3 regions of the Exiguobacterium sp. s160 genome follow, and region 3 is predicted to be linked to each of the others. Evidence: riboswitches for the same ligand, from Rfam matches in the RefSeq annotation. Region 3 holds a riboswitch; each other region holds the start of a gene.

Region 1 (6,741 bases), on a different contig from region 3:
TGTTCTCGATTTTGACTGCAACGAGTTCACCGAAACGCTGACCTTTCGTGATGACCTCACCTGGAGTCTCGACGTGAACGTGAACTTTTAAGAGTTCTTCGTCCGCGACGACAAGGAGAGAATCCCCTAGTTCTGACAATTCGTTACGGAATGCGTCTTCATTGAACGGCGTATCCTTTAACTTATCGTCTTGGAAACGAACCATGATCTCCGTACAGTAGCCGAATTCGATGTCTTCTGTTGACATGAACCCTTGTGCCGCATGAGCATGATGTTCTGCCTCAATCAACGCATCCATGACAGGTGCATGTGGTTTCTCGAGTTCTTTTCCTTCAAGGCTTGCAAGGAATCCTTCGTAGATGACGAGAAGACCTTGACCGCCCGAGTCGACGACGCCGACTTCTTTTAATACCGGCAACAAGTCCGGTGTACGGTCTAACGATGCTTTCGCTTCTGCGATGACACGTTTCATAAATTCAGTGAAATCACTTGTCGACTCTGACGCAAGGAGCGCTTCGTCGGCCGCTTCACGAGCAACCGTCAAAATCGTTCCTTCAACCGGTTTCATAACCGCCTTGTATGCCGTGTCGACACCGCGCTTGAGCGCCTCTGCAAAATCAACCGTTGTCAGTTCCGCTTTGCCTTCAACCGCTTTACCGAATCCACGGAACAACTGACTTAAAATAACGCCTGAGTTTCCTCGTGCTCCCATAAGTAGTCCACGAGCAAACTTCGATGACACCTCTGCGATATCTGATGAGTTCATCGCTGCTACTTCTTTCGCACCCGACGTCATCGTCAAGTTCATGTTCGTTCCCGTATCTCCGTCTGGAACCGGGAAGACGTTAAGCGAATCCACATAATCTGCGTTTTGGCTCAAGTTGGCCGCTCCGTTCGCGATCATGTTTGAGAGCGCCAATCCATCTAAACGTTTTAAACCCACACCAAATCCTCCTCCGTTTTCGTCAGTCATTCGTCAGACGAACGCCTTGAACGAATATATTTACCGACGAAACGTTTAATCCTAAAGTTTCTCCAAGCGTATACTTCACTCGGCTCTGCACGTTGTATGCAACTTCAGATACTTTCGTTCCGTAGCTTACAATGATGTGCATGTCGATATGTACGTCTTCGTCTTCTTGACGTACGACGACACCACGTGCATAATTTTCACGTTTTAACAATTCAGCAATGCCGTCTTTCAATTGTGCTTGTGAAGCCATGCCGACCACACCGAAGCATTCCATCGCCGCACCACCTGCGAGTGTCGCGATGACGTCACTTGTGATGTCAATATTGCCATATGTTGTCTTCATTTCAATTGCCATATGGAGTAGCCTCCTTTATTCGGAATGATTCCTAATGTACATTCTACAATAAGTACCTAGTTATTAAAAGAACCTGCTCCAGAAACTCGGTCAATTAACGCGATAACCTCATTCATTATTCAAATCCTTGAGAGTAATGTCAAGTTTTTTTCTTGTCATGGTACGATTTTCTAGTTGCATCGGGAAAAAAGCCGTGCTAATATAAACGAGTGTCTATTAGGACGAACCCACATAAAAAAGGAGGGGAAACGCATGGCACGTAAATGCTACGTAACAGGTAAATCACCTAAATCAGGTAACAACCGTTCGCACGCACTCAACAAGACAAAACGTACTTGGGGTGTAAACGTACAAAAAGTTCGTATTCTCGTTGACGGTAAACCGAAACGCGTTTGGGTTTCAGCTCGCGCACTTAAATCAGGTCTCGTTGAACGCGTATAATACTTATACACGAACGAATAAATCCCAGCGGCATTCGCCGATGGGATTTTTTTTTTGCTTATTTTTTGATGATCATGACGAGAACCATTCCTTGATGGACCGTCAATCGGGCAGACGCTTCGGTCCATTCATTCGAAATCGTCAACGCCTCCCCACTCTTGACCTCATGATGGTCGAGTGGATATTTGACACCTTCAATCGAGATCGTGGCCGTCTTCCAAGGCATGAAGGAAAGATAGTGCCCGTCTCGCTTCATAATGACCTCGCTACCTGTTCTCACGAGATAAACCGTTTGACCTTCTCCGTGAAGAACCATCTCCGGATACGCTTCAAGTAAGCCGACGTTCGCAAACGTCATATCGATGCGTCCGCCTAAGCCACCATATACATCCATCCGTGTCGCCCCGCGTTCTCTCGCGAACGCTAGTGCAATCTCTAAGTCCGTCACGTCTTTCTCCGAAGGATAGCGTAGCGCCTCCTCAGGCGGTAGTCCTTTAAACGAATCAAAGTCCCCGACCACGACGTCTGGCATGATCTCTTCATCTAATAATCTTTGATATCCACCATCGACACCGATGACAAAATCGGCATCACGCGGTAAGTCCGGAATGGGTTCCGGACTCGCCGCGACGATCAATATATTCATTGACGGAGATCCCGTGTCGCCACACGCGTGAAACGTGGTGCTGTCGTGAAGAGGAGCACTAACACGATGGCTGAGATGACAAAGGATGGTGCCATATACGTAGCATTGTAGCCGAGTGAATAGGCGACGACCGGACCTTCTGCATATTCAGCAAAGAAGACAATTCCCGAGATGACGTGCGCCGCGTATCGTAACATCGAACCCAGGAGCGCCCCGAGTACTAAATATGTGGCAAGCGTCTTCGTCGCCCCGTTGCTCGCAGCTTGCTTCACACGCCCCGCGAACACCCCGGCCATTCCGACGAGACCATAAGCGACCGTATAGTCGAGCAGGAATTGTACAGGCGTGAAAATATAGGCACCGAACAAGAGTTGAAGTGTCCCGACGAGGGCACCTGTCGCGAGACCACCTTTTAATCCGTGGCGGAATGCCATCACAAAGATCGGGAGCATCGCTAAACTGATGGATCCCCCTTGTGGCAAACGGTATGGAATGAGCAAATCAAAAATGAGCCCGAGCGCTGCAAACAATGAAATTTCAATGAGCGCTTGTAATTTGAAACGTGATTTCATCTTTCTTCCTCCTTTATTTGGTTGAACGACAAAAAGCAGCATGACGTAAACGCCATGCTGCTTGGATTCGCAACGTGCATTTTCGCCACATCCCTACGTCCGTGTGAACGGAACAGGTTCAAAGGGTTAGCGTATGCCTCTCAGCCACATCATGTGACACCCCTTGCGACTCTATCTTGTTGTTCTATCGTCGATTATACACGAGATGCGCCACGAATGCTATCGATGGCTGCTTTATAATCTGATTGATTATAGATGGCTGATCCCGCAACAAGGACATCAGCCCCTGCGTCGATGCAATATTTTGCCGTTTCCGCGTTGACACCACCATCGATTTCAATCTCAAAATCAAGCTGACGGTCTTGGCGGAGCTGACTGAGTGCTGAAATTTTCGGTACGACCGATTCGATGAAGGCTTGTCCCCCGAACCCTGGGTTGACGGTCATGAGCAATACCATGTCGACGTCCGCAAGCACGTGCTCAATCGTCGAGAGCGGTGTATGCGGGTTCAAGACAACTCCGCATTTTGCGCCAGCCGCTTTGATTTGTTGCAAAACGCGATGCAAATGGTTCGTCGCTTCCACGTGAACGGTCACGATGTCCGCTCCCGCTTTCACGAAGTCTTCGACATAGCGTTCCGGTTGATCAATCATCAAATGCACATCGAGGACCATGTCTGATTTTTTACGCAAGCTTGTGAGGACCGGTAGACCAATCGAAATGTTCGGCACGAACTGTCCGTCCATGACGTCAAAATGGATATAGTCCGCTCCCGCTTCTTGGACGGCTTTCACTTCCGCCTCCAAATTGGCAAAGTCGGCCGCTAAAATAGATGGTGCAATTTTAATCATCTGTCAATACCTCCGTTTTCGATCGTTTAACTCCTCCATAAAGGTAACATAATTCTCGTACCTTGTTGAAGCGATTTCACCATTTTCAACGGCTTGTTTGATGGCACATCCCGGTTCATTCAGGTGAGCACATCCGCGGAACTTACAATCGTCATGGCGTTCGACGAAATCAGGGAAGCACCACCTGAGTTCATCTGCCTCAAGTTCCTGAGGAAACTCCAAGCTTGAAAATCCAGGTGTGTCGGCAACAAGACCATCCGCTAATTGAATCAACGTCACGTGACGCGTCGTATGCTTTCCTCGACCGAGTGATTTAGAGATTTCCCCTGTCGCCAACTCGAGCTCTGGCGCGACGGCGTTAAGTAACGAACTTTTTCCGACACCGGTCTGACCGGCGAAGACACTCGTCTTCTCTTTGAAAAGACCGCGCACTTCATCCACTCCGTGAGCATGCTCTGTCGATGTCTCAATCACGTCATACCCGATGGCGCGATAACGTGCAATCGCTTCTTGTATCGGCTCGACTTCATGTTCATCGAGCAAGTCCATCTTCGTCAAGACGATGATCGGATGAATTTGCTTTGACTCGATGAGTACGAGGAAACGATCGAGTAAATGATATGAAAACGCCGGTTCTTTTACTGAAAAGAGGAGGAACGCCTGATCGATATTAGCAATCGGCGGACGAACGAGGTGGTTTTGACGCTCTTCCACCTCTAAAATATAGCCGGTCCCATCTTCTTGATCTTGAATCACTACATCGTCGCCGACGACCGGTGAGATGTTGCGTTTTCGAAAGTTCCCTCTAGCCCGACAACGAATCTCTTGATTCGTCTCGGTCATCACATCGTAAAACCCGCCTTGAAGGCGAATGATTGTTCCTTTCATTATGACTACCTCCTTTAAAAAAGAGGTGACGACACCGTCACCTCTTTATTGTGCCTCTTCAGCTTGTGCATATGTGACTGAATCTGTTCGGACAATCTCACCATCGACTTCAATCGTCGCCGTCCCGACTTCGTCAGGGGCAATGACGAGCGTATACGAATACGTTGTCGTCTCTGTGATTTGATCACGAAGCACCTCAATCTCACCACGTGCGTCAACCGTACGAATCACGACTTCGACCGTCTTCGGTTTCTTGTCTTTGTCCGGTTGTTCGACTTCCACAGTCACTTCACGTTCAATCGAAATATCGGTCGGTTCAACGCCTTCCGATACGATGACCGTGAGCTCCGTTCCCGGGTCGACTGCTGTCCCGGCTGTCGGAAGTTGACGGATGATTTGACCTTTAGGAACACTTGTCGAAAATTCATCCCGCTTCACGATTTTCAGTTTGTTCTGTTCAGCATAAATAGATGCTTCGTCGAACGTGTACCCAGCAAGGTTCGATAGTTCCACTTTGTTGCTTCCTGTCGACACGACGAGTGTGACCGTCACCTCTGAAGGAACGACCTCTTCACCTGGGTCGACCGATTGGGAAATCACGTCTCCGCTATTCACCGTTTCGGAAGCTTCTGTTTTAATTTCAAGGTCGCTGAATGCTAAGTCTTTCAACATACGTTCCGCAGCAGTTTGCGAAAGACCTTCTACGTTCGGCATTTCGACCGTCTCTTTTCCAGCCGATACGACAATCGTCACGGTCGTTCCGCGTTTCGGTTTACGTCCTTCTTGCGGGTTTTGCGAAATGACTTCACCCTCCGCAATATCATCGCTCGCCCGTTCTGTCACTTCGACGACAAACCCGGAAGCTTCAAGTTCTGTCGTCGCATCCCCGATACTCATGCCGACGACATCCGGCACGACGGAACGAGACATCTCATCGGCGACCACGTAAGCGGCAATGCTTCCACCGATCAATAGAACGATGAGTAAAATCCAAATCCACCATTTACGTTTCTTCTTTTTCACAGGAACCTCTTCCGGTTCCTGTTCTTTTGGTGGCGTGACCGGTGGTGGTGTCACCGGCACATCTTGTTTTTCTTCCGTCATGACCGGTGCCATGACGAGCGTCTGGTCGAACTCGTTTTGATTTGCCGAGAGTCGTCTCGGTTCATTGGCACGTTCACGGCTCAAAGCGGTCATACAATCTTTTTTAAAGGCTGCGACCGATGCATGTCGGGCTCCCGGTGATTTTGACAAGGCTTGCATGACACAGTTCTCAAGCGCTTGTGGAACATTCGGATTTAAGTCCATCGGTCGAATCGGGTCATCTTGCAAATGTTGAAGGGCGACCGCGACCGGCGTCTCGCCGATGAACGGTACACGACCCGTCAACAATTCATACAAGACAGCACCGAGCGAGTAAATGTCCGATTTTTCATCCGCAAATTTCCCACGAGCTTGCTCGGGTGAGAAGTAATGGACAGAACCAAGGACAGACATCGTATGCGTCAACGTCGCATTCGACATCGCGACAGCAATCCCAAAATCGGTCACCTTCACGTTTCCATGCTGATCGATCATCATATTCTGTGGTTTGATATCCCGGTGAATGATTCGGTTCGCATGGGCGTGATCAATCGCATCACAAATCTGCCCCATGATGCGCAACGCCTCATCGACAGATATGTATTCTTCCTGCAAATATTGTTTTAACGTCACGCCATCGACGTGCTCCATGACGATATAGTATAGATCATCTTCATCGCCGACGTCGTAGATGGCGACGATATTCGGATGGTTCAGACTCGTAGCCGCATGGGCTTCTCGCTCGAACCGACGTATAAATTGTTCGTTATGTGAGAATTCAGATCGCAACACCTTGATGGCGACGGTTCGGTTTAAAATCTCGTCATGAGCCCGGTAGACATTTGCCATGCCTCCGCTGCCGATTTGTTGTTCGATCCGATAACGATCGTTGATTCGTTCTCCGCTTCGCATCGGATTCATCCTCTCTTTCT
Region 2 (6,741 bases), on a different contig from region 3:
CTCTTGATTGACGGAGCAGAACATACAGATTGTATGATCAAGGACGCCCCTGCATATGAAGACGCAGTCAATCGCTTTTTGCACCGACATGGATTGGTCCAGCAATCAAGTCAAGCAGTACATGCAAGACCATGACCGGCCATAAGACACCCATACCTAAATATAGTAGACCAAGACCGAAACCGACAATGCCCGTCGTCAAGATTCCTTTGACGCCTTGATAGGCATGCGCGATGCCAAAGAGAGCTCCGCCAATTAGTGCAAAAGTGACGTTCGACCCATCGATATATAGTGTGATCGTATAAAGTAGAACGCCTCTAAAGATGAACTCTTCGGTCACACCTGCTGTGACCGAGACGGCACTCCATTCCTGTTCCTCTTTCTTCGTTCTAGGCAGGAGAAGCTTTTCTAAATCAAGCTCATAGTACGGGCGTAGGACACGTCGTAGTCGGGATGAGGTCTTGACTAACAAGTAAAAAACGAGTGTCACTGTGACGAGAATACATGATAGGAAAAAGACTTGCCACGCTTGTTCGTTGCCTGGTTCTGGCGAAAATGTCAAACCTACTTCAGATGGCGGTACTTGAAATAAGAAAATGAGAGCTACAATCAACAAGGTCAGTCCCCATGCTGATTTAACGGTTTGGTCGTATACCCACGTCCGTCCTTTCGTCTCAATCAATGGACGAATCAGTTTTGCGTTAAAGATTTGGACAATCAACATGTATCCAATAATTGCCGTGAAAATCAATCGTTCGAGCATCCATATCCACTCCTGTCCTTCCTCTTAGCTATATGCTACACTATTCGGGTATTGTCTAAAAGCTAGGAGGCGGTATCTTGAAACGTATGATGCTGCGACTGACCGGTTTCATCATTGTACTCGTGCTTTTGCTCGGGGCAATTGGCTGGTTCGGTCAACATGATAAAGTAAACAATGGATTGTATCGAACCTATTATGGCGAGCACGGTGTACCAAACGCTAATCTCGCTGTGTATCAGGACGCCGCGGAGGCATATGACGTGGATTGGCGTCTGCTTGCTGCTGTACATCGCGTCGAGACGATCTTCTCACACAGTTCTTCGATGCGCTCCTCTGTTGGCGCAATCGGACCATTTCAATTTATGCCTCGCACTTGGCTAGGTTGGGAATATGATACGGATGATCAAAAAGGCGATGTTCCAGAAGACGAAGTCGATCTGACAGATCTGGCTTTAATCGATCAATACGGAGGTCTCGGGCGTGACGGAAATGGCGATGGCAAGGCAGACCCGCATAGTCTTGTTGATTCTGCCCATACGGCGGCGTATTATTTAAGTGAACACGGCGGGAAAAAGACGGATTCAGTCACATCGATACGGAACGCCATCTTCGAGTACAATCGAAGTGAGCAGTATGTCACTGATGTCATGACATACTATGAGAATTATGAATCAAGTGTGACGGTCATCCCGGATGAGCGGGACACGTTTAGTCAACATGTCGCCTATTATACGATTCGATACGTCGAGTGGTTTAAGACACTCGGCTGATGTTTACATGAAAAAGTGAGGAATGGAAATGAATACGCATATAGAAGAAGTAACCATCCGCGTAAAATCGATTTTCAACGAAGACAAAACGAAACGTTATATGCGAACGTATGAGTTCACGGATGTCGAGGATGGAGTGATTTGTGCCGTCATCATCTATTCACCGCGTATGAGCGATGCCTTTTTATCAGGTACGACAACGCAACGTGCTTATATGTTGATGCAAAATCATTTGTCGCAACCGATTCGGGAGATGCGTGTCATCAGCCTCGTGCCAACACTTGCCATCAATGATAATCTTCCATATGTGGAATCGCAGCTCGACGAGACGAATTATCACTATGTCGAAGAGACGTTACAAGAGGTGGAGGCGAGCGGCGGGATGATCATCGTCGGTTGGGGTTCGCCTGGTCGATTGATGCACCATGCGACATCCTATAAATCGCTCTTTGCCGATTACGAGTCGAATATGTACTGTATCGGTACGACTGCTAAAGGCGAACCGCAACAGATTCGTATGGCCAACGAGAACACGGTACTCGAGGCGTTCAACAATGAATCGGTAAAACCAAAGTTTCGGATTGTGAAGGAAACGAAAAAGGAAGATGACTCCATGTGAGTCACCTTCCTTTTTTATATGCCCGCCCAGATGGCGATTCCAAATAACGTGAGTAATACACCTGACCAAACAAAATCACTTGATTTGACCTCAACCTTGTCATAAATCGTTCGTTTTCCACTCGTGAACCCTCTTGCTTCCATCGAAAAGGCGATGCGTTCGGCTCGACGGATTGAACCTGCAAGGAGTGGCAACAGTAATTTTGGAACGTGCCGAAGGCGTTCCCATTTCGTGTTGAGCGAAATTCCTCGCAACTGATGTGCATATTGGAGTTGCTGCAGCTCACGCTGCAACAAAGGGATGAAACGGAACCCGACCAGGGCACTATAGGCGATTGTCGGCGATAACTTCGCCTGTTGCATCAAACTCATGACGAATCGCTTTGAATCCGTTGTAAATATGAAAAGAAGGGAGAGGACCGTGAACGCCAAAACGCGAAGACTGAGGGCAACGGCGACACGTCTCTCTTCGATTGTGATGTCCTGACCGAGTATGGTCATCCACGACTCTCCCTCAAGATTTTTCCCAAACACGAGCGTCGTCCAAAACGTACCGATCGCCGTGATGAGAAATGGAATTAAGAACATTCCCCATCTCTTCCACGATACGTCTGTTGCCACCAGCTGAATCAGTAGCGTACCGACAATGATGACGAGCGGTGTCCAAGGATTGTAAAACAGTGCCAGACCGAACATGATGAACGTCAATGTCACAAACTTCACCGTCGGATTCATGTCATGGAGTGACATCGTTCTCCCCTCCCTTGCAATCGATAATCAAGGAGCATCTCTGTGTTCTGCCATAGTTCATCCCCGAACGGTCCCGAAAGTTCCCCATCCTTCATCAAATAGAACGTATTGGCGATATTGGCGAACGATAGGTCATGGGTTACGAACAGGATGGTCTGCCCTTGTTCCGCATGCCGCTTCATCAGCGCCTCGAGTGCATGGAGTGACGCTTCGTCCTGACCTGCAGTCGGTTCATCGAATGCAAGCAATTGCTTATTCGATAGCGACTGGATTCCAACTGCGAGCCTCCGTTTTTGACCATGGCTAAGGGATAACGGATGGAGGAATCTCTGATTATGAAGCTCCATGTCAGATATCACGGTCTCAATTGATGTTTCGTGACCAAACTGCAACTCTTGCTCAACGGAGTTCATAAAAAATAGATGTTCTGGTGATTGTGGCACGAGCCCGACCCGATGATCGTGTTCTGTTAAGCTTCTCAAAAATGTCGACTTCCCGCTCCCATTCGGACCGAGAACGGCAATCACTTCTCCTGACCGGACATGAAGTAACGTTTCCTTAAGCTGAAACGAATCACGTCTGACCTCTTTAACCTTGTAGCGTTGAATAGCTGAGAGTGACGCGTTCGACTTCACGAATGCAAAATCCTCGACCGGACGGAATGATTCATGCCTAACGATACACCCTCGCTCTAACTCAATATGCCAGTCAAAGTAATCTCCCCATAGATGAGGACGATGCTCGACGACAATGACATTCAGGTCTTTCATTTTGTCGAGCCATTTTACAAATTCTTGCGCGGTCACTGGGTCTAGATGCGTCAACGGTTCATCGAGCAGTAGCCACTGAGGCCTTCCGACTAAAGCGCAAGCAACAGCAATCCGCTGTTTCTGTCCGCCTGACAACGAATCAATTTTGCGGTTTCGATAATCACTCAACTGTAACGATTCGAGGATTTCCGTCACGCGTTGTTCGATGTCTGAGACAGGTGTCGACAAGTTCTCAAGTGTGAAGATCAGTTCTTCTTCCACCCGCTCCATGACAAATTGCGTATCCGGGTCTTGAAACACCGTTGCGACCTGCTGATTGATCTCGCCAGGTGCATAGTCGTCGTATGATCGTCCAAGTAGTTCGAGTCTACCATCAAGGATTCCGTCACAATTCTCCGGATAGAGACGGTTGAATAGCGCGAGAAGCGTCGATTTCCCGCTTCCGCTCGCCCCACTAAGAATCGTACGACCTTGACGGATTGAAACGGTCACGTCTTCAAGAATCGCCTCAGAACTCTCTGGGAATCGAAAATGAAGTGACTCTGTCTCAACCATGGACGTTCCCACTTCGTGAAATCGCATAACCGCGAAGTGATCCTGTCTTCAGCAATAGGTCACTGAGCAACTTCCCACCGATTCCAGCGATGACCATCCCACTGACGGCTCTCAGCCCGAACATCGTCGCCACATAGCCTGGCTCTAACATCGCGAACCCACTCATGAAATATGTATAGACGAAACTCGTGACAGCCGACCCAAATCCGGCAAGCATGAGTACCCATAGCTCATAACGTCTATAGCCCGTCATCGCAAAGACGGCTTCTGCCCCTAAACCTTGAACGATGCCGACCAAGATGATGCGTGGCCCAATGGCATTGCCAATCAACATCTCAATCGTTGCGGCCATCACTTCTGAGATGAATGCCGCCCCCGGTTTACGAATGATGTATGCGGAGATAATCGATACGATAAACCAGATGCCAAAGATCCACTCGTAGGCGATGGGACCGATCAACCCTGCCCACAAGTTACCGATATGAACGAACAATAAATAGACGACCGCGAAGACAACAGATAGTACGGAGACAAGGACGACTTCTTTCAATTTCCACGATTTAAGCATGTCGCCCTCCATGTGACGGACTATTTACGCTGAACGTCACCGTCATGACAACGTGTCGGTTCTTTTCGCGCGTCCGCTTAAAGGCCGCCTCGTAGTATGAGAACACGTCATCTAAGTTCCCATGGATGCCTGATGCATAATGCATCGACTCGTTATAGACACCAGCCTGTTTTGCTTGTTCGATTTCCTCATAGATAAGCTCCATGTAATCGTCAGCACCCATCGGATAGAGTGCGAACTGCGATGACACGTACTGGTCTCTTGATGCACCGTTTAATGGTTCGCTCGGAGCCTTGAGTACCTCATCTCCCGCCGAATCCCCTGGACAACCGACAGAGAACGTTCCGCTCATTGAGACATGCTTCCCTTCTTCCGAAGCAAGACTCAAGACCGTTCGAGCGACGTCAAACACATGCTCGACTTGTCCACGGATGACCGTCGACACGTCATCCGTATGTCTCCACACACCTGACAGATCCGTTCGTTTTAGTGCACCTTTGATTGTCCCGACAAAATCGTCTGTCATCGGGCTTAGTGTGAATCGAAACCCGACAATCGGACTCGTACCACATGATTCATTCATTCTATTTCCCCCTCTAAATGTGTTTGCATAAAAAAAGCCGCATTCATGAGAATGCAGCAACAAAATCTATACAAACTTGCATAGAGAAAGTGCCGCACTTCCTCACGCCAGTATTATCTGGATCGAGTTATAAGGGATCGGAGCCATGCTCTCATCTCAGCCGAAGCACCCCTAGTGCAGTCATTAATATGCGGTTACTTATGCAGTCACAGTATAGCGATGTTTTAATCTTTTGTAAACGGTCAATCTGAATATGTGACGAATTGACCTGTGCCCGGGAGCGGATCATGGAGCGTATCCCACGATGTTTCCATCTCCTCATCCGTCAACAAGCAAGCGTCAAGTGACCGCTCGACAGTCTCCCGGTCCATTCGTTGACCGATGAGGACCAATTCGTTCTGTCGGTCTCCGTACGGCTCGATGTAGTCTTCACGCAGTTCAGGTTCTGTTGCAAACATAGCCTCTCGTTCACTATCCGGAAGTGTCGCTAACCAACGACCCGCATGTTCGAGCGTTGATGCATACCCAGCCTGTGAAAACAGACAAGCGAGGTCGTTTCGTGTCGCAATCCATAAGAAACCTTTGGCACGAACGATTTCTTCAGGGTAATGTTCCATCCAATTCATCAAACGCTCAGGATGGAATGGTCGACGCCGACGGTAAACGAACGAACTGATGCCATACTCTTCCGTTTCCGGCGTATGTTCTTCCGACTCGAGTTCTTGAATCCAACCTGCAGCGCGCATCGCTTGGTCAAAATCGAACAACTGGACGTCTAGTAGGTCGTCTAACACCACATTCGAGTAGGTCGAGGTCAACAACCTTGCGCTCGGATTGAGCGTTTTCAGTAAGCCCTTCATCTCCTGCAGTTCTTCTTCAGATACCCTGTCCGCCTTGTTCAATACGATGATGTCCGCAAACTCGACTTGGTCGACGAGAAGGTCGACGACTTCACGTACGTCACCTGTATCGACGGCTTGTTGGCGTTCCATAAGCGATTCACCGGAATTGAAATCTTTGAAGAAGCGGTACGCATCGACGACAGTGACCATCGCATCGATATAGACACGGCTCGTCAAATCGATCCCGAGCGCGTCGTCGGCATACGTGAATGTCTGCGCAACGGGAATCGGCTCTGAAACCCCAGAAGACTCGATGATGATGCCATCGAGCTCGCGATCTTTCGTTAATTCATAGACGGCTGTCAACAAATCTTCTCGGAGCGTGCAACAGATGCATCCGTTCGAGAGCTCGACTAGCTTTTCATCGGTCCGGGAGAATCCTCCCTGCTCGATCAACTTTTCATCGATATTCAGTTCACTCATGTCGTTCACGATGACCGCATATTTCTTATGATCTCGGTT
Region 3 (6,741 bases):
AATATGAAATGAACAGAAAAGATAAAGATGAAGATGCCGGCATTCCCAAACCAATACGCAATGAGTGCCGGACTGTATTCAATCGGAGAAAGATGGCGGACAAATTCAGCCAAGAAGAGCATCGAATAACCGAACACAAACAGGCTCAGCAAACGATGCTCTACTTTATTCGGATTTCGTTGAAAGACATCGATTGCTAAAAAGCCGAGCAAAAATGACGGTAACAAATAGACCGCCAGATAAATAAACATCTCGGTCATGCGGGACCTCCTCACCTGTTCGTATTCTTCTATTATTTCGTTATTCTGCGTTCTTTTCCCTCTTTAACGCGACAAAAAACGGGATGGTTCACATCCCGTTCTTGATGTTACATACTTATAGCGTTTCTTCGATTGGGGTATCCCCCTTAATTAAATCGATTGCTTTGTTCTGCGCGTTTGAATGGTTATGAAGGACATGCACCAAGAATGATGCCACGTCTTCGCGTGGAATCTCTCCACTTCCCTCAAATTGCGTGTTCACTTTGCCCGTTCCCGCATCATCTGTCAACGCGCCCGGACGAACAATCGTGTATGTGAGTCCACTCTGTTCGAGTAAGCGATCGGCATGATGCTTCGCTACATAGTACGGCTTCATCGAATCTGGCCAAGCTGAGCGATCCTCTGCTTTCAAGGCGCTGACCATGACGAAGTGTTTGATGTTCCCGTTCGCTTGTGCTGCTTCGATACTCTTCGCTGCACCATCTAGGTCAATTAAGAGTGTCTTGTCTGCTCCAGTGCTTCCACCAGAACCGGCTGCGAACACGATGACATCCATTCCGTCGATTGCCTTTTCCAAGTCTGCCACTGAACCTTCGAGATCACCGAGTACGGCGTTGTATCCTTTTGACTTGAAGTCATTGAGTTGTTCTTCTTTACGCACCATCGCCGTGACGTGATGCTTTCCTTCATTGTGTAACTTTTCCACCAATTGATGGCCAATCTGGCCGTTTGCACCGATTACAAATACGTTCATCTGTCTTCCTCCTCAAGCATTAAATTCAGAGACAAGCGAAACGCCGGGTAGCCATTGCTACGTCCGGTGCAGAAGCAATGGCAGAGATGACGGCAACGCCGTCTGCCCCGTCAGAAATGATTGAAGGAACATGCTCCGGAAGAATACCTCCAATCCCCACAATCGGAAGCCGCGGATATCGCTGACGAACTTGCTGAATCAGTTCCGTCCCGCGCACACGTCCCGCGTCTAACTTGCTCTTCGTCGCGTGAATCGGGCCAATCCCGACATAATCTGCGAATGGAAGAGCTGCACGCACTTCCTCCATCGTATGGACCGACACCCCTAACCATTTGTCAGGTCCTAACTTTGCACGGACCCATTCGGCAGGCAAGTCGTCTTGTCCGACATGCACACCGTCTGCATCAATCGAGATTGCCAAGTCCACATCGTCATTGATGATGAATGGAACATTCGCTTGTCGACATACCTGTTGGAGCGCCTTCGCCATTGCTTCTTTTTCATCTCCATACAATGCATCTTTACCTTTTTCGCGAAATTGAAAACATGTCACACCACATCGAAGTGCCGCTTCGAGTGTCCCCACCAAATCAGATGTATCCGTCGTCCCACACACAAAATAAAGACAAAGTTGCTTAGTAAGTGCTTGTTTCGTACATGACGTCAACGGTAACCACCTCTTCTTTCGCTAAACGATGTCCCCAATGATTTGTCGGGCCATGCCCCTGTCCAATCGATAATCCATGCGTGATCGCCTGATGGATAAATTGCTTCGCGTCCACGACAGCTTGACGAAGTGTCTTTCCGTATGCCAGCTCAGCCGTCAAAGCTGCAGAGAACGTACATCCCGTTCCATGTGTGTCTTTCGTCCGAACGCGGGGTGCGCTCACTTGAAACACTTCAGATTCGGACACAATCAAATCGACGGCCTTCACACCTTCCATATGTCCACCTTTGATGATGACGACTTCGACTCCGAGTGCCCGAATCAATTGAGCGGCCTTCATCTGATCTGCCTCTGTTCGAATCTCGAGTCCGGCCAATACCTCTGCCTCAGGGATATTTGGCGTCACGACCGTCGCATGTGGCAACAGCTTCGTCCGAAGTGCCTCGACCGCGCTATCTTGCAACAGAGAAGCGCCCCCTTTCGCCACCATGACAGGATCGACGACAACGTGTTGGAAACGATGACGTTCAAGTGCTACGGCTACCGCTTCAATCCGCTCCGCATCTACCAACATGCCGGTCTTACATGCTGTAATCTGAAAGTCATTGGCCACTGCATCGATTTGTCCGGTGATCATTTCCGGGGAAATCGCTTCAATCCCATGCACACCGAGTGTATTCTGGGCTGTGATGGCGGTAAGTACACTTGTCCCGAACGCACCGAGCTCTTGAAACGTTTTTAAGTCGGCTTGAATACCGGCGCCGCCCCCTGAATCAGATCCTGCAATCGTCAATACTTGTGGTCTCATGAGGTCGACACCTCGATTCGATTCGTCGGGATTGTATATTGCGTCAATTGATGGAGGGAATTTAAAAAATGAATCGGAAAATCTCCTGGTCCTTCTGCCCGTTCACTCGCCAACTCTCCGCAATAGGCATATCCCGACACGGCTGTCACCGTCGCTTTGAGTGCATTCTTTTCGACCGCTAGACATGCTCCGACGACCGCACTGAGTAAACAGCCTGTACCGGTCGTTTTAGTCATCCGTTTTGTCCCTCCATGAACTTCTATGACGATACTTCCATCGCTGACCTGATCTTCTTTTCCTGTCACGGCCACGACACATCCATATCGTTTCGCCGCTTCGAGTGCCAATTGATTTGGTTCATACGCCCCGTCACCCGCATCGACACCTCGCGCTGTCCAATCAACGCCGATCAATGTGGCAATTTCTCCTGCATTTCCACGAATGACTGACACGCGGACGTGACGAAGGATCCGCTCGACGACATCTCGACGGAACGACGTGGCCCCGACACCGACGGGATCGAGCACGACCGGACATCCCGCTTCATTTGCAGCTTGCCCCGCACGAATCATCGTCGCTTCCGTCATCGTCCCAAGTGTTCCGATGTTTAACACGAGCGCATCGCTCACAAATGTCATCTCTGCCACTTCTTCAATCGCATCTGCCATGACGGGAGAGGCACCGATGGCGAGCAGTCCATTCGCCGAAAAGTTGGCGACGACCGTGTTTGTGATGTTGTGAATCAACGGTTCCTGCTTTCGAATCTCACTCCAAATCTCATGTCTCATTGGTTGACCTCCTGTGACAACGTCCAAGATTCAAGCGTCCATGCCATTTCCCAGAAGGCGACTTCGTAATAGCAACTCTTCAAGAAGAGTTTTGTGTAACGAAGCCGTTCTTCTTCTGTCGCTTGTCCAGCCAATTCATCCAACCGATCAATCTGTTCTTCCACCAACTCACGGAACCACTCCGAACCGTACGTCGCAATCCAAGCTGAATAAATCGGATGGTCGGGTCGTTTATCTTTTAAACGTTCACCGATTTCGTAATACACCCAATAACACGGAAGGATTGACGCCAATACGTCACCGAGTGTCGGTCCTGCCTGTTGCATATGAAGCGCATACGCGTAAGCGGTTGGTGCCGGCTCGAATGTCGCCAGTTCAACATCCGTCACGTTGAGCATCGTAAAGAACTCACGATGAAGTGAGAGTTCCGCCTCAATCGTGTGCAACGCATGTGTCAAAAAGCGACTCGATAGTTCCATCGTCGGTGCGAGCGTCGCCCCTTTGGCCTGGACTTTCGAGAATTGATTCAAGTAATACGAATCTTGCATGACGTAATGTCTAAACTTTTTCTCATCGAGCGTTCCTTCTCCGAGTGAACGAACGAACGGATGATGAAAGCTTGCTTCAAACAATCCATCCGCTTCCTGACGTAAGTGATCTGTAAATTTCATAATAACTCCCCCTTATAACAGATAAAAAGACGCCGCCTCCCATAACGGAAGCGGCGTCTCGAACAGTCATATCTAGGTGAAGCCATATGAGTCGTCTCGCCCACTTCCCTACGCTAGCGTGAACTAGATCAGGTTCGAAGGGTCTGGACCTTGTCCATCTCAGCCGCGTGACGCGACTCCCCTAGTGGCAAACATTATGAAATTCAGTCGTCTTCGACCACATTCTATCAATCTTTTCATCAATTGCAAACCTTTTCCGATTCTGTTTTTCATTCTTCGCTTCGGGAATGAATAAATGAACTCATTTACATGAAAAGGATGTGTCCGGATTGAATACGATTTTATTAACCATTGCATTACTCTTCATCAGTTTGAACGTATTTTGGTTTTTCAAACGTCAAACGTACAAGCAAACAGGATTTGACGGGAGATTGTTCGCTCAGTTGTTCGTTAGCCTACTTGGTGTCATGTTAGGATTCACATTGATTTATTATGCTTTATCTCGTGATTCAGTCATTCTTGTGACTTCACTCGAATCCATGAATGCCGTTGAACCGACTTGGGAAAACCTCCTGTATTTCAGCGGGGTCACTTTATTATCAATCGGATTTGGTGATTTGTTGCCGATTGGTTTGACCCGATTATTCGCCATCATCGAAGGCGCCATCGGCATTTTGTTACCGAGTGCCTTCTTCATCAAATCGATGTATCAAAAAGACAAGTGAACATGTCCTAGCGCCCCGTGATGAGTAAGAACATATTAAATGCGACGAGACCAAGGGGGAGCATCGCAACCAAAATGATTGGCCATTTTTTTAAGCGAATGCCGACAAAGAGGACAAGACTTCCGACTAGAAGAGCAATAAATGTCGTATATGGGTTCATGAAAAAACGCTCCTTTCTCTATAAGGAGCGTTTCCCGGCTCACGGCCTCATTAATCGTTCGAATGTCGAAGTGTTGCACATGCGGCACGGACGCGTCTGGCTTCTTCTTCCTGGAAGACGAAATCACCTTGTTCCGCGACACGCTGCGCGCAAAAGAAGAAGAGTGATTGCAGGCGGTCATGCGTGTCTTCAATCGCGCTCAGCTCAGCCGAGGCATACGTCGCCGTGAGCATCTCCCACAACTCTTCCGGTAAATGCTCTCGCATCCCGTCGCCCGATTTTCCGAGATTCACAGAAAAGTTCGTCGCATAGCCGATATTCCATTGCATCATCTGACGGAGCATATTTCGCATGATGTCGAGATGATCGAGCGCGTATAACACCTGGTGTCGTTTGATTCCTTTGACAACATAAAGTGACACCCACCAAAATTCATTCCAACAAGACGCATACTCATCAGCAGACGGGCGTGTCACACGGTATGTGTCGTCTGACGGTGTCACACTCGGATGATGGTCTCGGTCGAACATAATCTGACTGAGCGAATCGGCTTCGAGCATCTCATCAAGTTGCTCGATGCTTCGAATCGTCAAATCAATACGATGTCCGTCTACATACTGCACCAAAAATGCCACATGTCGTTCGGGATCAGACGTTTCAGGTGTCTGCATGATCAAGACTTCTCCAAACATATCGATCCATGAGCGATCGGTCGCAACCGCTTTTACATCTTCTACGTAAAAAACAAGGTCGACATCTTGGTATGGGTCTGGTCGGATGTTCGGATTGACGAGCGAACCGTTTAAGACGACCGTTCGGATGTATTCACGTTCTTTCGCGAACGCAATCAACTGTTCAATAATTTGTTCCGGTTTCATTCTATAATCGCCCCCAATGAGCGCGCGACTTGGATTGCCTGCATCGCGTCTAGTTTTGTTTGTTGTAACGTCACGTTCGAAAAATCAACCCCGTCGACAAGTGCTCCTCTGAAGTCAGCACCACGGCACACCGCATGTTGAAGTGTCGCTCGTGACAAGTCCGCCTGATGCCAAACCGTCTCGGTCAAATCAGCACCGTATAGGTCCGCCTCAACCAAACGAACGTGGGACCAATCCATTTTCTTAAGAGACACGTGACGAAGGTTGACGAATGACCAGTCCCCTTCTGTGACATGGACGCCTTCAAACTGGCTCTCCTCAAAGGAAGACCCCGTCATTTTACATTGCTCAAACTCACTCGTGAACAAATTGGCACCATGGAACTGACAGTTCAAAAATGAGCTGCCAATATGACGGGACGCATTCCATTTCGAATCGGTAAAATCACAGTTGATGAACTGACAGCGTTCCGTTTGTAGTTCCGTCGCATCGACGTATGTGAAGCGACAGTTCTCGAACGTGACGTGTGACAGCTCTTCGTCACGGAGTGTCACGTCGCGGAAATCTTCATCTCGATATTGCGTATGTGGTTGAAACATAATATCCCTCCTTCAGGTATACTAGAACATATGACAAAGATTGGAAGTGATATAGATGGACCTCGTATTCCCGACTGAACAAGGCGTCTTCAATTACCGCGTCGCCGGTATTTTCGTGAAAGACGGACACGTATTGATTCACCGAAATATCCGAGATGACTTTTGGGCACTGCCTGGTGGTCGCGTGACGCTCGGTGAAGAAGCCGCAACCGCCCTCGCACGCGAGCTACATGAAGAATTGGATATGCGCGTGACCGATACCACGTTCGCCTTCGTCCACGAGAACTTGTTTACCTACAACGACCAACCGTTTCATGAAATCGGTCTCTATTTTTATGTAGACGGTGACCTCCCGCTCCAAGAAGGGGACTTTTACGGACCTGAAGGAGACCACCTCATCTATCGTTGGCAAAAACTTGACCGTCTTCGAG

What was found. A riboswitch is a leader RNA that binds a small molecule or an ion and turns the genes downstream of it on or off. The one in region 3 is predicted to bind thiamine pyrophosphate.
Region 1: it holds a riboswitch for thiamine pyrophosphate, as region 3 does, so the genes downstream of both, thiT (energy-coupled thiamine transporter ThiT) here and tenA (thiaminase II) in region 3, are expected to answer to the same signal.
Region 2: it holds a riboswitch for thiamine pyrophosphate, as region 3 does, so the genes downstream of both, KNO86_RS02410 (Ykof family thiamine-binding protein) here and tenA (thiaminase II) in region 3, are expected to answer to the same signal.

What each region holds. Positions count from the first base shown of each region.
Region 1 covers NZ_JACSKK010000001.1:62,653-69,393, reverse strand. Annotated here, with positions in the region: gene KNO86_RS00355 (DAK2 domain-containing protein) at 1-943, opposite strand, end outside; gene KNO86_RS00350 (Asp23/Gls24 family envelope stress response protein) at 966-1,328, opposite strand; gene rpmB (50S ribosomal protein L28) at 1,581-1,769, shown strand; gene KNO86_RS00340 (thiamine diphosphokinase) at 1,828-2,415, opposite strand; gene thiT (energy-coupled thiamine transporter ThiT) at 2,412-2,987, opposite strand; TPP riboswitch at 3,061-3,161, opposite strand; gene rpe (ribulose-phosphate 3-epimerase) at 3,182-3,838, opposite strand; gene rsgA (ribosome small subunit-dependent GTPase A) at 3,842-4,729, opposite strand; gene pknB (Stk1 family PASTA domain-containing Ser/Thr kinase) at 4,772-6,721, opposite strand; gene KNO86_RS00315 (Stp1/IreP family PP2C-type Ser/Thr phosphatase) at 6,727-6,741, opposite strand, start outside.
Region 2 covers NZ_JACSKK010000001.1:462,873-469,613, forward strand. Annotated here, with positions in the region: gene KNO86_RS02375 (alpha/beta hydrolase) at 1-135, shown strand, start outside; gene KNO86_RS02380 (CPBP family intramembrane glutamic endopeptidase) at 68-763, opposite strand; gene KNO86_RS02385 (lytic transglycosylase domain-containing protein) at 850-1,533, shown strand; gene KNO86_RS02390 (DUF1643 domain-containing protein) at 1,562-2,152, shown strand; gene KNO86_RS02395 (energy-coupling factor transporter transmembrane component T family protein) at 2,167-2,901, opposite strand; gene KNO86_RS02400 (ABC transporter ATP-binding protein) at 2,883-4,226, opposite strand; gene KNO86_RS02405 (ECF transporter S component) at 4,219-4,794, opposite strand; gene KNO86_RS02410 (Ykof family thiamine-binding protein) at 4,787-5,377, opposite strand; TPP riboswitch at 5,460-5,560, opposite strand; gene KNO86_RS02415 (GTP-binding protein) at 5,620-6,741, opposite strand, start outside.
Region 3 covers NZ_JACSKK010000002.1:427,852-434,592, forward strand. Annotated here, with positions in the region: gene KNO86_RS08045 (GGDEF domain-containing protein) at 1-260, opposite strand, end outside; gene KNO86_RS08050 (SDR family oxidoreductase) at 376-1,014, opposite strand; gene thiE (thiamine phosphate synthase) at 1,040-1,681, opposite strand; gene thiD (bifunctional hydroxymethylpyrimidine kinase/phosphomethylpyrimidine kinase) at 1,650-2,489, opposite strand; gene thiM (hydroxyethylthiazole kinase) at 2,486-3,277, opposite strand; gene tenA (thiaminase II) at 3,274-3,948, opposite strand; TPP riboswitch at 4,037-4,141, opposite strand; gene KNO86_RS08075 (ion channel) at 4,269-4,673, shown strand; gene KNO86_RS08080 (hypothetical protein) at 4,681-4,833, opposite strand; gene KNO86_RS08085 (aminoglycoside 6-adenylyltransferase) at 4,884-5,711, opposite strand; gene KNO86_RS08090 (pentapeptide repeat-containing protein) at 5,708-6,310, opposite strand; gene KNO86_RS08095 (NUDIX hydrolase) at 6,366-6,741, shown strand, end outside.